DNA from 2 places in the Metabacillus sp. 22489 genome. Region 1 is predicted to be linked to the other one. Evidence: riboswitches for the same ligand, from Rfam matches in the RefSeq annotation. Region 1 holds a riboswitch; the other holds the start of a gene.

Region 1 (7,950 bases):
CTCTTAATACATAAATTTATAGCGCTTTCATTTTTCCTAACCAATGGAATAGCTTCCTATTAATAATACCTTACAGGATATGGTATCGATTTCTTAAAACCTACGATATTCTTATTCACTTCAAAAATAAGTTTCTCTTTTTCAACAAAATCTGTCAACAATAAAAAGTTTACAGGAAAATAATCGGATGGAGGCATTAGGGTATGTCATTTTCCTGTTAAACCTGCTTCAATAGTCACTTTTTATTTTCAAAACAACTTATTTTAAACCTATCATTACACATTGTACAAGGAGAAAATCTAAAAGTTTACATAATATAATTGCAGTTAAGTATTTATTTTATCCAATGATATCATTCAAAAGTTTCACTTCATAGAAAAACACCTCCACGAGTCACTAAGTACCCTTGGAGGTGTTCAGTTTATTTTAAGGTCCGTTTTAAAAATTCCTTTGTTCGTTCCTGGGTCGGATTATTGAAAATTTGCTCTGGTGCTCCTTCCTCTGCAATGACTCCTTTGTCCATAAAGACGATTCGGTCAGAAACCTCCCTGGCAAATTCCATTTCATGAGTAACAATAAGCATCGTCAAACCAGTATGAGCTAGCTCCTTCATGACCTTTAAAACCTCACCAACCATTTCTGGATCTAGCGCTGATGTTGGTTCATCAAATAGCATCACATCTGGGTCCATTGAAAGAGCTCGCGCAATCGCTACACGCTGCTTTTGTCCACCTGATAACTGCTTTGGCTTCGCATTGACGTATTTGTCCATGCCAACGATTTTCAAATATTTCATTGCTACTTGCTCTGCTTCTTCTTTAGAACGTTTTAATACTTTGACTTGTCCAACGATACAATTGTTAAGAACATTGTGGTTGTTAAACAAATTAAACTGTTGAAAAACCATCCCTAGCTTTCTGCGGTACATAAAAATATCATGATTATCATCTAATATATTTTCTCCATTATAGATAATTTGGCCGCCACTTGGTTTCTCTAATAAATTAATACAGCGAAGAAGCGTTGATTTACCAGACCCTGATGAACCGATAATACTTACGACTTCTCCTTTACTTACTGAAAAGTCAATATCCTTTAATACCTCATGAGTTCCAAAGGATTTGCTCAAATGCTGGATTTCAATTACCTTTTCCATGTCCTCGCCTCCTTTGAAAAATTACATCCCTTTAGTATGTGTAGTTTTTAATTGGTTTTCCGAGCCTATTATTGTGTAATTTTCTGAACCCTCTAGTCTTCTTTCTAAATATAAAAGAATTCTTGTCACAATAAATGTCATGACAAAATAGATTAAACATGCGACAAAGAATGATTCGAAATATCTAAAATTGTTACCAGCGACAGATTTTGTTAAGAAATACAACTCTGAAACCGAAATAACGTTCAACACAGATGTATCTTTAATATTAATGACAAATTGGTTACCAGTTGCCGGTAAAATGTTGCGGATAACCTGAGGTAACACGACATTCCACATTGTTTGGAAATGATTCATCCCAATTGCCTGTGCTGCTTCAAATTGTCCTTTTTCGATTGATACGACACCACCGCGGACAATTTCTGCCATATATGCACCTGTATTAATCGAAACGACGATAACAGCTGCAAGCAATGGATTCATATCGATATTAAATGCCATAGCAGAACCGTAATAAATAACCATAGCTTGAACGATCATTGGTGTTCCGCGGAAAAACTCAATATATATTGATAAAATGATATTAATTATTTTCAGAAGTACTTTTTTTAATCCACGTTCAGGGACTGGTATTGTTCTAATAACCCCTGCAAATAATCCGATCGCTGCACCAATAATTGTTCCGATGAGAGCAATGAAAAGAGTCATCCCTGCTCCTTTAAGGAACATCATCCAGTTTTCGGAGATAATTTTTATAATCCACTCGAAGCTCATCTTTCTCCCCCTTTTATCATCCAAAATGTGCAAGCGTCTTATTTATAGCTTTAAGAAAATAAGACACATAAGAATAGAAGGTATGATAAACCTTCCATTCTTATGTTGCTTATCCCTTCTAGCCTCGCGCTTGTCACGATACACTAAAAAAGTAATAATTGGCTGTCTCAAAAGGGTCTGACCCCTGTAACAAACAGCAATATATAGAATGGTAAAACTTAGGTCCTATATATTTTGTTCCAGTGATCTGACCCTTTATTTTTGAGAGAGCACTTTTCCCAACTTTATTGTGCTGCAGGTTGGGTTTTAATCGCAGCATCCATTATTTCTGTACGCTCGTCTTCAGAAATACCTTTTAAAATTTCGTTAATCTTGTCAGTTAATTCACTATCTTTTTCAAGACCAACGGCGATTGCTGTATCATCTTCTGAAGTTTCAAAGCCATCTTCGAATTCAACCATTGCAAAGTTTTCATTTGCATCAGATGCACTTACTGCTTCAGGACGCTCTGAAACATACCCATCGATAATACCTGATTCAAGCGCTACCCGCATTGCCGGGAAGTTGTCCATAGCTGTTTCCTTTGAAACACCTTCAATTTGATCAATAACTGAGTAGTGGAATGTATTTAATTGGGCAGTTACTTTCGCACCTTTGAAATCTTGGATTGAAGTAGCTCCTTCATATTTGCTCCCTTTTTTAACGACCATTACAAGATTTGATTTGTAATAGTTATCAGAAAAATCGATTGTCTTTTTACGTTCTGCCGTTGGGGACATCCCAGCGATAATCGCATCGATTTTCCCTGATGTTAATGCAGGAACAAGCCCATCCCATTCTGTTTTAACAATTTCTAGTTTTTTCCCAAGTCCATCGGCAATTTTTTTCGCAATTTCAACATCATACCCACCAGCATATTCTGATGTTCCTGCAATTTTCACAGCGCCGTTTGAATCATCGTTTTGTGTCCAGTTAAACGGTGCATAGCCTGCTTCAAGACCTACTTTAAATGTATCTTTATCAGAGCTCCCTGCATTTGAATCATCATTTGATCCACAACCGGCTAATACAATCATTGCTGATAATAGCAATACGAAAAATAGTGATACTTTTTTTCTCATGTTTCCTTCTCCTCCTTGTTAATTAGGCATATAAATACAAAAAGCGACCCGAGATAAACTCAGATCGCACTTTATTGTCGTTGCCCTAAATCCCTCTTATTCCCAAATGAGATAGCACAACTCAATAAACTGGGGAGTTTATTGAGACAGTCCTACAGTTATTCACTGCAGGCCCAGCAAGTAGTCCCGAGATAATCCTACTCACTTCGGCGACATTTCCTTCTCAAAAGCTTCATTGCTTCTCAAACTCCACTTAAGACTGTTAAATATCGCGCCTCTACCTCACATAGTAGTGAGGATTTTTCATTCAATTTTCTATTTACTAGGCTACAATAACTATAGCATTCTGTCAAGCTTTAAAACTATGATACAATAGTTTTAAAGCTGGGAATATTTTCTTACAACTTAATTAACATATGTCATGCATTTTTATATAATATTATTTCTCGAAAAGTTTATTCGTTTTTCTTCCCTTTTTAGGTAATAGGTATTTATCTACATACATTTCTACAATTCTCCACCAACAATGGCAATATCCTGTCTTGTCGGATCAAACCTTTGCCCTTTCCACGCTAAGGTCGTTTGAATAAAGCCTAATGAATCTGCATTGTATTGACCTGCAATTCTTTGATAGGCCAAAAGCTCATAAATCCCATCTCGATTAAAATCAATTGGATAAAGTCCTGATAATGGATTGACCCATCCATTGATCGGCTTCTTTAACTTTCCTTGATTAGTATATATTTCGTTTAAATATTCAGTTCCCTTATACTGTAAATCAAGAATATACTTTTCCTTTAATTCAAGGCTAGTTACATTCACTTTATAGTGATCTTGATAAGCTACATTATACTTAAACCTTTTATTGAATTCTTCATCATGAAAAATCTCTTTATATTGTCCACGATGGTACATAAACAATTCTGCATAAATTGTTCCACCACTTCCACCCGTGTCAGAAATGACTAAAATATCCTCCGCTCTATCACCTGTAAAGTCACCAAGAAATAAGGTTGGATTATAACCTTGATTATGTTGTAATGGGATTTGTGTTTGCTTTTGAGTACGTCCATTTTGTACAACCAAGGTAAGATCTTGTAAATATGGACTATCTGGTGTTTTTCTACCGGAAAGAATGACGTGATCACCTACCCCATCTCCATCAACATCACCAATTTTTTGTGCTAAAATGGTGTTCATTTGTCTTCGATAGGTTCCTTGCCACCTCGAATCCTGATAGGTAAAAGGATCTCTAGCGACATTTTCCATACTCTTACCTGCATCATAAAAACTATTTCTACCTGCAATATACCAATTATTTGGATAACATGTTAACCATCTCTGCTCTTTCATGTATCATCATCCCACCAATCACATTTTCCGTGCTATTAAAAGTATATGCAGGCAAAATGCTTAGGTTAAAAGTTCATTTTTTACCAGGAGGGTGAAACAAAGAATGATTTTCCCACCAACAACTTACTTCACTATAATAATCAATATTTAACAGATAAAACGCATTGGACAATGATTACTTTTTTTAGACTAAAAATCATTTTGAAACAATAAAGCTGTCTCTCATTCAAAGACAGCTACTAAAAATTAATTCACATCTATACTACTAAAATAATCGTGATTTAAGATAATGATAAACACCATCTTCATCACAAGTGAAATCAGTTACTTCATTGGCAAGTTCTTTAATATGTTCTGGTGCATTTTTCATTGCAACAGCAAAGCCCACATATTGGAGCATTGGAATATCATTGTTGCTATCTCCAATTGCCATAATATCTTTCTCTGATAGATTAAATCTTGTAAGCATCTGCTGAATACCTGTTGCTTTATTTACATCGGCAACCATTAATTCAACATTATGCAGTGAGGAGGGTGACATTGAAAAGTCAATTTCCTTCTTTAATTGCTCAAGCTCATTAATCCATTGCTTAATATGCTCCTTTGTTCTAGCAAAAAAATAAAATTTAGAGAATTTATTCCCTACTAATTCCTCTGCCCAATCAATTTCTTCTTTTATCGCTTGCTTACGGGAAAGCCATTCATTAATTCCAACACTTTCTGGTTTTGGATCACGTATTTCATCCAAAACATACTGCTTGTCCTGTTTTAATGTAATTCGCGATGCTCCATAAGGGAAAAGCTCATAATAGATTTTAAAATCTCGAGCTTTGTTAATTACTGCTTCAACTAATTCGCGTGAAAGGGAATGTTCGAAAACAATCTCCTCCCCAATATATCCTGCCATTCCGTTTGATGTAATATAACCATCAACCTCGAATCCTTCAGGGACTACAGCTTCAATTTCATCATATGATCGACCAGTCGCTATAAAAACATATGTCCCATTATTACGTATAGCATCAATGATTTCTTTTGTATGTAAACTTACCTTATTATAATGATTTAAAATAGTCCCATCCATATCTAAGAAGATAGCTTTAGGTTTAAATACCACGATGATTCCTCCTGTTAATTAATGAGTTTACTAGTTAAGTATACACTTTGCATGTATGCCCCTCAATGATACCTGCTACGAAACTCGTATTAAATCCTTACTTAATTCTTAACCGTTTGAATTTATTAAAAGATTTATAATGCTAAGTATGCTTTCAAACATAAATATTTTAAAAAAGCAAAATTTTAGATATCAGCGGTAAATAGCACCCACATATAAGAAAAGAGGTATTTTTCATAAAAATTAACAATGAAAAACGATAGCAATAATAATGTTAATATACTAGTTGCAATAAATTCCTTCGTCTTTGATGTACATTCAATTCTTATTTGCTTCGGTAACTGATATAATTTCAGCCTCTCTTCCATAATCATTGCGAATCGTTTTTCTTGCTTCTACAGGTGTTCTTGCGTTGACTGATTTAATATCCTTATCTCCCTTTACTTCTATTTCTACCAAAAAACATTTTGCTCCACATCTCAAGACAGCCCCTCCTTCGCTAAAGAATAAACCTAATGATAATGCTCACGCGAAAATTTTTCTCACCTAAGGTAAAAAACATTATTAACTTAATTTCAATTATTTTATTCGTCTTGAACACTAAGTTTTCAGATAAATTTCTACTCTTTTTTCCTATAAGTAAGAATTCTAGTAGGTGGAAGAATTCACTTGATTACGTCCACTTAATTTAGATTTATACAACGCCTTGTCAGCTCGATTGATAAATGACTTAATCTCAAGATGCTCATTTGGTATAACTGTTGCAATTCCGACACTAATTGTAATCCAATTAGATACATTAGAATCTTCATGAGGAATATTTAAATATTCGATTTCTTTCCTTAGTTGTTCAGCTTTATATAAAACTTTTTCCTCTTCCTGCTCAAGCAATAAAATTGCAAATTCTTCTCCACCATACCGAACTGGAACATCAGATGAATGGTGAAATAGCTCCTGCATCTTTTCCGCTACTTTTTTCAAACAATCGTCTCCAGCAACATGCCCATATTTATCATTGAATTTTTTAAAATAATCAATATCAAAAAGAATAATTGATATTTTATTTGCTAATCGTCTTTGACGCTCCCACTCATTATGAAGTATTTTATCAAAATATCTTCGATTAAAAACACCAGTTAACCCATCTGTATAGGCCTTTTTTTCCATATAATCCATATTCATTTCAAGCTCAAGTCTCATCGTTTCAATGTTCGAAATTAAATCTCCAAGCTCATCCTTCGCTTTATACAAAGGAGGCTTTGTCGAAAAAATATTTTGTGTATAATCTTTCACACAATGACTTAATAAAATAATTGGAGTGATGATTGACCTAAATTCTATAAACATACGGTACCAAATAAAGAGAAGAACAAGAACAGAAAATAAGGAGGTTAACGAGAACATAAGGATTAATTTATTATAAAAAGCATTTTCTAGATTAATTTTCTTTTTTTCCACAAATTGATGTGTAATTTGATACGATTCCCGAAAAGTATCAAATGCTATTTTACCTTTTTTAAGAGAATCTTCACTTGGCTTTTCTCCCAATTTACTCATTTGAATTTGTGGTTCTCCGTAATTGTTAGTCCAATATTCACCCTTTTTAATCGTATCTTGTATATGCTCGGAAAATTGCGGATATACATCAAGATAATGGTTTAATTGCTTTTCTTGTCCTCTGAAAACAACCTTTCCTTCATGATACGGCTGTAAAAAGTCATGATTATTTGTTAGAATAAACCCTCTTTGTCCTGTTTCCTGGTTGATAACAGATATATATAAATCTGATAAATGTTCGTCTAGTTTATCTAATTCTTTTTGGATTTTTTTATGCTCGTTAATAACTCCAACTATATATATAAAATTAATGAGCATATAAACAATAAATATGATTGCCGAAAATCCTGTTCTTAAAAGATACTTACGACCTATACTATTTTTCCTGGATTCGAATTTTTTTATCATATCTTCACCTAAATCTATAGTCTTAAACAAAGTTGCTCTAATTTCATTCACCTTTAAAACTCCATAGTACTAAATATCTACCTCTTAAATCAATAGACAATATGATAATCATCAACCAAATTTCACTAGATAAGCAAATGTTTCGGCTAATGAAAGGTCGATAATTAAAGCATCAATAAATAAAAAGCCATAAAAAATACACCACTTTCTAATTAGTGATGTATCTAAAAGCATATAAAGATTAAATATAATCATTTAGAAACTGTTTGTAGAAAAGCGAGAAATTATTTCACTGTTTTTCTGCTTCCCATCTAGCAATTTCCTTTCTAACGATTGGTGCAACTTCTTTTCCTAAAAGCTCGATTGCTCGCATTACATCGTCATGTGGCATTGTCCCAACTGGAACATGGAGCATAAAACGTGTTATCCCAACATTTTTACGTAAATGAATGATTTTATCAGCA
Region 2 (7,950 bases), on a different contig from region 1:
TTTTCAAGCAACAATTATACGACAACCATCTTTAAATTTCAGTAGAAATAAATAATATCGATTACAAATAAAATAATAACCGGCAAACCTATAAAAGGTTAGCCGGTATAGGTTAGAGCTCTAGTTCACCCATTCGAAGGAGCTCGACAACCGCTTGAGAACGTCCCTTTACACCAAGCTTTTGCATCGCATTCGAGATGTGATTCCGAACTGTTTTTTCACTAATGAAGAGCTCGCTAGCTATTTCCTTTGTTGTCTTATCTTGAACTAACAATTCGAAAACTTCTCTCTCTCTTTTCGTGAGTAATGGCTTTGATTGAAACTCTTTCTCTTTCAAGTATTGTAACCCTCCTTGCTAAGGTGAGAGCTGATCTAACGGATGGGTATATATTTAGTCAACATATATTATGTGCTTCAATTGCTTACTGTGACTGAAATGCTTTGGAAAAGGTGTATTTACTACGTCCATTTTTATCGTTTAGAAATACGAATGCATAATTCTATATTTGCTAATCCCCAAATAATTAAAACTCTCTCATTTTAAACGTTATATTGACCAAAAGACGAAAACTAAGCAATGTATAAAAATCTATATTTTCACCTTTTGAACCTATTTTTAAAATATGTAAAACCTTTTAGATTGTTCATTTAATAACGAAAAAAAACCACCCATAATTGAGTGGTTAAAGAGTTGAAGCAATAAAATTCACCTTAATAAGGAACCGATTATTTTGTTGTTTCAAAATCCTTTAGACTTGGTCACTACCAAAAAAATTCCGGAATGATTGAATCGCAGTATCACGATTTAATGCTGCAATCGAAGTTGTTAATGGAATTCCTTTTGGACAAGATTGTACGCAGTTTTGGGAATTACCACAGTTTGCTAATCCACCATCACCCATAATTGCTTCAAGACGCTCTGATTTATTCATTGCTCCAGTTGGATGGGCATTAAATAAGCGAACCTGTGATAATGGAGCTGGACCAATAAAATTAGATTTACTGTTCACATTCGGACAAGCCTCTAAGCATACACCACATGTCATACATTTTGATAATTCATATGCCCATTGACGTTTTTTCTCAGGCATTCTTGGTCCAGGGCCTAAATCATACGTACCATCTACAGGAATCCATGCTTTAACCTTTTTCAATGAATCGAACATACGCTTACGGTCTACTTGTAAATCACGTACAACTGGAAATGTTCTCATTGGCTCAAGTCTAATTGGTTGTTCAAGCTTATCAACCAGTGCTGAACATGATTGACGAGGCTTCCCATTGATGACCATTGAACAAGCGCCACATACTTCCTCTAAACAATTCATATCCCAGTTTACAGGTGTCGTTTTTTTGCCATCTGCATTTACAGGATTACGGCGAATTTCCATAAGTGCAGAAATAACATTCATATTAGGACGATACGGTACTTCAAATTTTTCCTCGTAAGGGGCAGCGTCCGGTGAATCTTGGCGGGTAATAATAAATTGAACTACTTTTCTCTCGCTCATTAGTTATCCCCCTTTTTGCTTTTTGAATAATCACGTTTACGTGGCTTAATTAATGATACATCTACATCTTCGTAGTCAAACTTAGGTGCAGAATCCTCACCAGTAAATGAAGCCATTGTTGTTTTTAAGAAGTCCTCATCATTACGTTCTGGGAATTCAGGTTTATAATGAGCTCCACGGCTTTCATTACGATTGTAAGCTCCTAATGTAATAACCCGAGCTAAATGCAACATATTTTTTAATTGACGTGTAAATGTAGCACCTTGGTTACTCCACTTAGCTGTATCATTAATATTAATATTTTCATATCTTTCTAACAGCTCTTGAATTTTTTCATCTGTTTTTAATAGCTTATCATTGTATCGAACAACTGTTACATTGTCAGTCATCCATTCTCCTAATTCCTTGTGAAGGACATAAGCATTTTCATTACCATCTAGTCCCATAATATGATTCCATTTCTCTTCTTCTTTCTTCACATATCCATCATATAAGGTAGATGATAAATCCTCTGCACTGTTTTCAAGTCCACTTATATATTTCACAGCATTAGGTCCTGCAACCATACCACCGTAAACAGCTGATAACAACGAATTAGCTCCTAATCGATTCGCACCGTGCATTGAGTAATCACATTCACCAGCAGCAAACAATCCAGGGATATTTGTCATTTGATCGTAATCAATCCAAAGTCCTCCCATTGAATAATGAACAGCAGGGAAAATTTTCATAGGTACTTTACGCGGATCCTCACCCATGAATTTTTCATAGATTTCGATTATTCCACCTAGTTTTATATCAAGCTCTTTCGGATCCTTATGTGACAAATCAAGGTATACCATGTTTTCCCCATTAATCCCTAGCTTTTGCTCGACACAAACATCGAAGATTTCACGTGTAGCAATGTCACGAGGTACAAGGTTACCGTAAGCAGGATATTTTTCTTCAAGGAAATACCATGGTTTCCCGTCCTTATATGTCCAAACTCGTCCACCTTCTCCACGAGCAGACTCACTCATAAGACGAAGTTTATCATCACCTGGGATTGCCGTTGGATGAATTTGAATAAATTCACCATTCGCATATGTAACACCTTGTTGATAGACAATCGATGCAGCAGAACCTGTATTAATAATCGAGTTTGTTGATTTACCAAAAATAATACCAGGACCACCAGTTGCCATAATAACAGCATCTGAGCGGAAAGATTCAATCTGCATTGTTGTTAGGTTTTGTGCTGTAATACCGCGGCAGACACCATCGTCATCAAGGACTACACCTAAAAATTCCCAACCTTCATATTTCGTGACAAGTCCAGCAACTTCATGTCGGCGAACTTGTTCATCTAATGCATATAATAACTGCTGTCCAGTCGTAGCTCCTGCAAATGCTGTTCTGTGGTATTGCGTACCTCCAAAACGTCTAAAGTCTAATAATCCTTCAGGCGTCCTGTTAAACATTACACCCATTCGGTCAAATAAGTGTATGATAGATGGTGCCGCCTCTGCTAAAGCCTTTACAGGAGGCTGATTTGCTAGGAAGTCTCCTCCATAAACAGTGTCATCAAAATGTTCCCAAGGAGAGTCTCCTTCCCCTTTTGTATTAACAGCACCATTTATTCCACCCTGTGCACATACAGAGTGAGAACGTTTCACTGGTACTAATGAAAACAAATCTACTTGAACGCCAGCTTCTGCTGCCTTCATTGTCGCCATTAAACCAGCTAGTCCGCCACCGACAACAATAATCTTATTTTTACTCATTAACCCCACTCCTTTTAATCGCTTCTATTGATAAGATCTCGATTAGACGAATGCAAAGATTGCTCGAACACCTACAATTGAAAGCGCTAAAAATATTGCAAGCGTTACATATGTGGAAATCTGTTGTGAGCGAGGAGTAACTGTAATTCCCCAGCTTACTGCAAATGACCATAATCCATTAGAAAAATGGAAAATTGTAGATATAACACCAACTAAATAGAATACTAGCATAATAGGACTACTTAAAATAGAAGCCATCATATCATAGTTCACTTCTTGTCCAAATGCTGCAGCTATTCTCGTTTCCCAAACGTGCCAAGCAATAAAAATAAAAGTGATAATTCCTGAAACACGTTGAAGCAAAAATAGCCAATTTCTTAAGTAGCCATAGTTCGTTACATTGTTTTTTGCAGTAAATGCAATATAAACACCATAAATTGCATGGTATAAAAGTGGAAGGAAAATAATAAAAATTTCCAACGCATACCTGAATGGTAGCATTTCCATAAAATGTGCTGCCTTGTTAAATGCTTCAGCACCTCTTGTAGCAAAGTGATTGACAACAAGATGCTGAACTAAAAACAGCCCTACAGGAATGACGCCTAATAAAGAGTGCAGTCTTCGATTTACAAACTCTTTGTTTCCAGCCATTAAACATACCCCCTAGTTTCAATAATACACCCGCTTTTTGATTCACTAATTTCTTTTATTAGCCCAAATTTTTTCCAAATAAAAATTAAAACTTTATTCTATGAATATATGGAAATATAAATGGGTTTTACAGGTCATAAAAATTTTTGTTACAACAACTTTTACAAGTTAAATGTGACAAATTCATTTTACTCCCATAAAAGAACAGCGTCAAGAAAACGCGTACATAAATTATAATTTTTCGATAAGTCGGAAATTACTTTAAATTTATTTTATCAGTATATTTAAAAGATCATAAGGTTTATTTCAATTTTAGTTAATATTACATGTTTTTCATAATCGTTCTTGTTATATAATAAACGATAGAAAGAGGGGAATACCGTGAATAAACAATCCATACAATTGACAAACGAAGAATTAAAAGAATTACAGACGCCTGCCTTTGGATATGAACTAATCCGAGAAGTCTTAATACCAACTATTTTAGGTAAGGACTACTCCAATATGCTTTATTGGGCAGGGAAGGAACTAGCAAGAAAATATCCGCTTAGCTCAACAGAAGAAATGATATCTTTCTTTGAAAATGCCGGCTGGGGAAATTTAACTGTATTAAGTCTAAACAAAAACGAAATGGAGTTGGAGCTTAGTGGTGATCTCATTTCATTACGTTTAGGCAAAGATAATGATTGCAGTTTCCAATTGGAAGCTGGATTTATAGCCGAGCAACTTCAAACAATTAATAGCTATATTACCGAAACTCATGAGCAAATCAAAAAGCGTGCTAAAAAAGTCATTTTTACTGCTAAATGGGATCATAAAGATAAGATTGAATCAGCGCCAATTGTCGGAAAACGTTCTGAACGAAAATGACGAAAATAGATAGTAGTAAAAAGAACTTTATTTTAATGACAATAGTACATTTGCTCTATTCTTACATAAAGGGTCTATCCATTGATAGACCCTATTCTTTCTTTTTATACTTGTGAAGCTTCTTTCGAAAGCTCAAACGTACTATGTAGAGCATCTACTGCTGTAACCATTTGTTCACCTGAAATGACAGTTGATACTTTAATTTCAGAGGTACTAACCATTTTTACATCAATTCCATTATCAGCTAATACTGAAAACATCCGAGCAGCAACTCCTGGATTTGACACCATACCTGATCCTACAATTGAGACTTTTGCAAGATTGGATTCAGATTCAATTTTTTCATATTTCAAACTGCTCTTTTCTTGCTCAAGAATTGAAATCGTCTCGTCAAGATCACTTGTTTTTATTGAAAAGGAGATGATTGTTTTTTTATCATTCGTTGTGCTCTGAATAATAATATCAACATTTAAACCATGACTTGCCAACGTTGAAAAAATTGTAGAAAGTGTCGTTAATTCATTTGGAAGTCCTATAACCGATACTCTTGTTACCTGATCCTCAAATGCAATTCCTTTTACGATTAAGTTTTCCTCCATACTCGTTTCCTCCTCAACAATTGTTCCTCTTTCATCTTCCATACTTGAACGTACTTCTAAAGGTATTTTATAATTCTTTGCAAATTCTACTGCACGTGGATGAAGTACACCTGCACCTAAATTAGCTAACTCTAACATTTCATCGTATGAAATTGCCGCTAATTTCCGTGCATTTTTCACTACTCTAGGGTCAGTAGTAAATACACCTGTTACATCCGTATAAATATCACATTTATCTGCTTCTAAAGCAGCAGCTAAAGCAACTGCGGTTGTATCAGAACCACCTCTTCCAAGCGTCGTAATCTGGCCATCCTTTGTGGCTCCTTGAAATCCAGCGACAACAACGATTTTTCCTCTATCTAATTCTGTTTTTATTTTTTCCGGATTAATATTTGTAATTCTTGCATTCCCATGCTGTTCTTCTGTTTCAATACCTGCCTGCCATCCAGTATAAGAAATTGCCTCATATCCCTTTTCCATTAAGGCTAATGCTAGAAGGGATATCGTTACTTGTTCTCCTGTCGTAAGGAGCATATCCAATTCTCTTTTACTTGGTTTTGATGTTATTTTCCCTGCTAAATCAACTAATTGATCTGTTGACTTTCCCATCGCAGATACAACAACAACCACTTGATTTCCTCTTTGTTTTTCTTGAATTACACGATTAGCAACATGCATTATTCTTTCAGCAGATCCAACAGATGTTCCACCGAATTTTTGGACAATGATTCCCAACACAATCTCACCCTTCATTGATTATTCTAATGTTCAGTCATGTATGATAGAAGGCATAAAAGCTACTACTAACCGTTTACTCATTTTCTAAAAAAGCAACAAAAAAAGCAATGAGATATTAATATCCCATTGCTATACAAAACGAAAATAATAAACTTCGCTTTCACAATGAGATAGCTCTCCAAGAAATTACATTTTCTTGACAGTTTTACATCTGTTAAATGTAAAACCAGCCATTATAGCAATGGTACTATAACAGCTTCGGCAAAATTCCCTTTCACCAGCTTTCATTGGAGACCATCCTCCTCAAACAGGCTACTCTTGAATTTCGCACCTCTACCTTCATTCAATAAATAACGATCATACTATGAAATTACTAACAAGATTATCAAACTTTAATGAAAAGTGCAAGCACTTTAACAATACCACAAAAACTTCAATCTATTTGTCACTCAAATGCTCAAAGATTTGCTTTGCAATATTCTCAGGCATCCCAGCTTCTTTGAATTGTTCAACATCTGCTTCTTTCATCTTTTTCAATGATCCAAAATGCTTAAGCAACATTTTTTTCCGCTGTGCACCGACACCAGGAATATCATCCAAAATGGATTGAAAGGCACTTTTCCCGCGGAGCTGTCTATGAAAGGTAATCGCAAACCGATGAACCTCGTCTTGAATTCTTTGCAATAAATAAAATTCTTGACTGTTCCTATTAAGGGGAATAAATTCAGGAGGTGAGCCGATTATTAGTTCTGAAGTTCTATGTTTATCATCCTTCACAAGACCTGCGATTGGAATGTCTAGACCTAACTCATTTTCTAGGACATCCTGTGCTGCAGCTAAATGCCCTTTACCACCATCTATAATAATTAAATCTGGAAGTGGTAAATCCTCCTTTAATACACGACTATATCTACGTCGTACAACCTCTCTCATTGATTCATAATCATCAGGTCCTTTTACACCTTTGATTTTATACTTACGATAATATTTTTTTGCAGGCTTACCATCTTCAAATACTACCATCGCCGATACTGGATCTGTTCCTTGAATATTTGAATTATCAAACGCCTCTATTCGATGAGGAGTATGGATACCTAGTTTATCTCCAAGGTTTTCAACAGCTTTAATAGTACGTTCCTCATCTCTTTCAATAAGTGAAAACTTTTCCTGCAAGGCAATCTTCGCATTTTTGTGCGCAAGTAATATTAAATCCTTCTTTTTACCGCGTTTTGGCTGAAGAGCTGATACATCTAACAGCTGTTCAACTAATTTAATTTCAACACTATCAGGTAGTAAAATCTCTTTTGGTAAAAAATGATTTGCTTTTGAATAAAATTGTCCAATAAAGGTTAGAAATTCTTGTTCTGGGCTATCATAAATTGGAAACATTGACACATCGCGTTCAATTAATTTCCCTTGTCTAATAAAAAATACTTGGACACACATCCATCCTTTATCATAAGCATACCCAAAGACATCTCTATCAACAAAATCATTCATTGTCATTTTTTGTTTTTCCATCGTCGCTTCAATGTGAATAATTTGATCTCGATACTCCTGTGCACGTTCAAATTCTAATTGCTCTGCAGCCGTAGTCATTTTCTCTTGGAGCTCTTCTTTTATCTTTTTATATCCACCATTTAAAAATTTAGTAATTTCCTCAACCATTTCTCGATTCGTTTCTTCTGATATATCATTTACACATGGAGCTAGGCATTGACCCATATGATAATATAGACATACCCGATCAGGCATTGTTGAACATTTACGAAGAGGGTATAATCGGTCCAATAATTTAATAGTTTCTCTCGCTGACTG

What was found. Region 1 has a riboswitch for lysine ahead of ACTJJ9_RS13105 (transporter substrate-binding domain-containing protein). Riboswitches for the same ligand answer to the same signal wherever they lie in the genome.
Region 2: another riboswitch for lysine. It lies ahead of ACTJJ9_RS07075 (aspartate kinase); the one in region 1 lies ahead of ACTJJ9_RS13105 (transporter substrate-binding domain-containing protein).

What each region holds. Positions count from the first base shown of each region.
Region 1 covers NZ_JBQENT010000020.1:4,734-12,683, forward strand. The annotation lists gene ACTJJ9_RS13095 (amino acid ABC transporter ATP-binding protein) at 422-1,156, opposite strand; gene ACTJJ9_RS13100 (amino acid ABC transporter permease) at 1,178-1,930, opposite strand; gene ACTJJ9_RS13105 (transporter substrate-binding domain-containing protein) at 2,215-3,051, opposite strand; lysine riboswitch at 3,156-3,339, opposite strand; gene ACTJJ9_RS13110 (hypothetical protein) at 3,559-4,404, opposite strand; gene ACTJJ9_RS13115 (HAD family hydrolase) at 4,670-5,521, opposite strand; gene ACTJJ9_RS13120 (hypothetical protein) at 5,840-6,004, opposite strand; gene ACTJJ9_RS13125 (diguanylate cyclase) at 6,170-7,537, opposite strand; gene ACTJJ9_RS13130 (LLM class flavin-dependent oxidoreductase) at 7,776-7,950, opposite strand, start outside.
Region 2 covers NZ_JBQENT010000008.1:77,113-85,062, reverse strand. The annotation lists gene gerE (spore germination transcription factor GerE) at 113-337, opposite strand; gene sdhB (succinate dehydrogenase iron-sulfur subunit) at 750-1,511, opposite strand; gene sdhA (succinate dehydrogenase flavoprotein subunit) at 1,511-3,274, opposite strand; gene ACTJJ9_RS07085 (succinate dehydrogenase cytochrome b558 subunit) at 3,317-3,925, opposite strand; gene ACTJJ9_RS07080 (YslB family protein) at 4,307-4,795, shown strand; gene ACTJJ9_RS07075 (aspartate kinase) at 4,900-6,129, opposite strand; lysine riboswitch at 6,296-6,476, opposite strand; gene uvrC (excinuclease ABC subunit UvrC) at 6,571-7,950, opposite strand, start outside.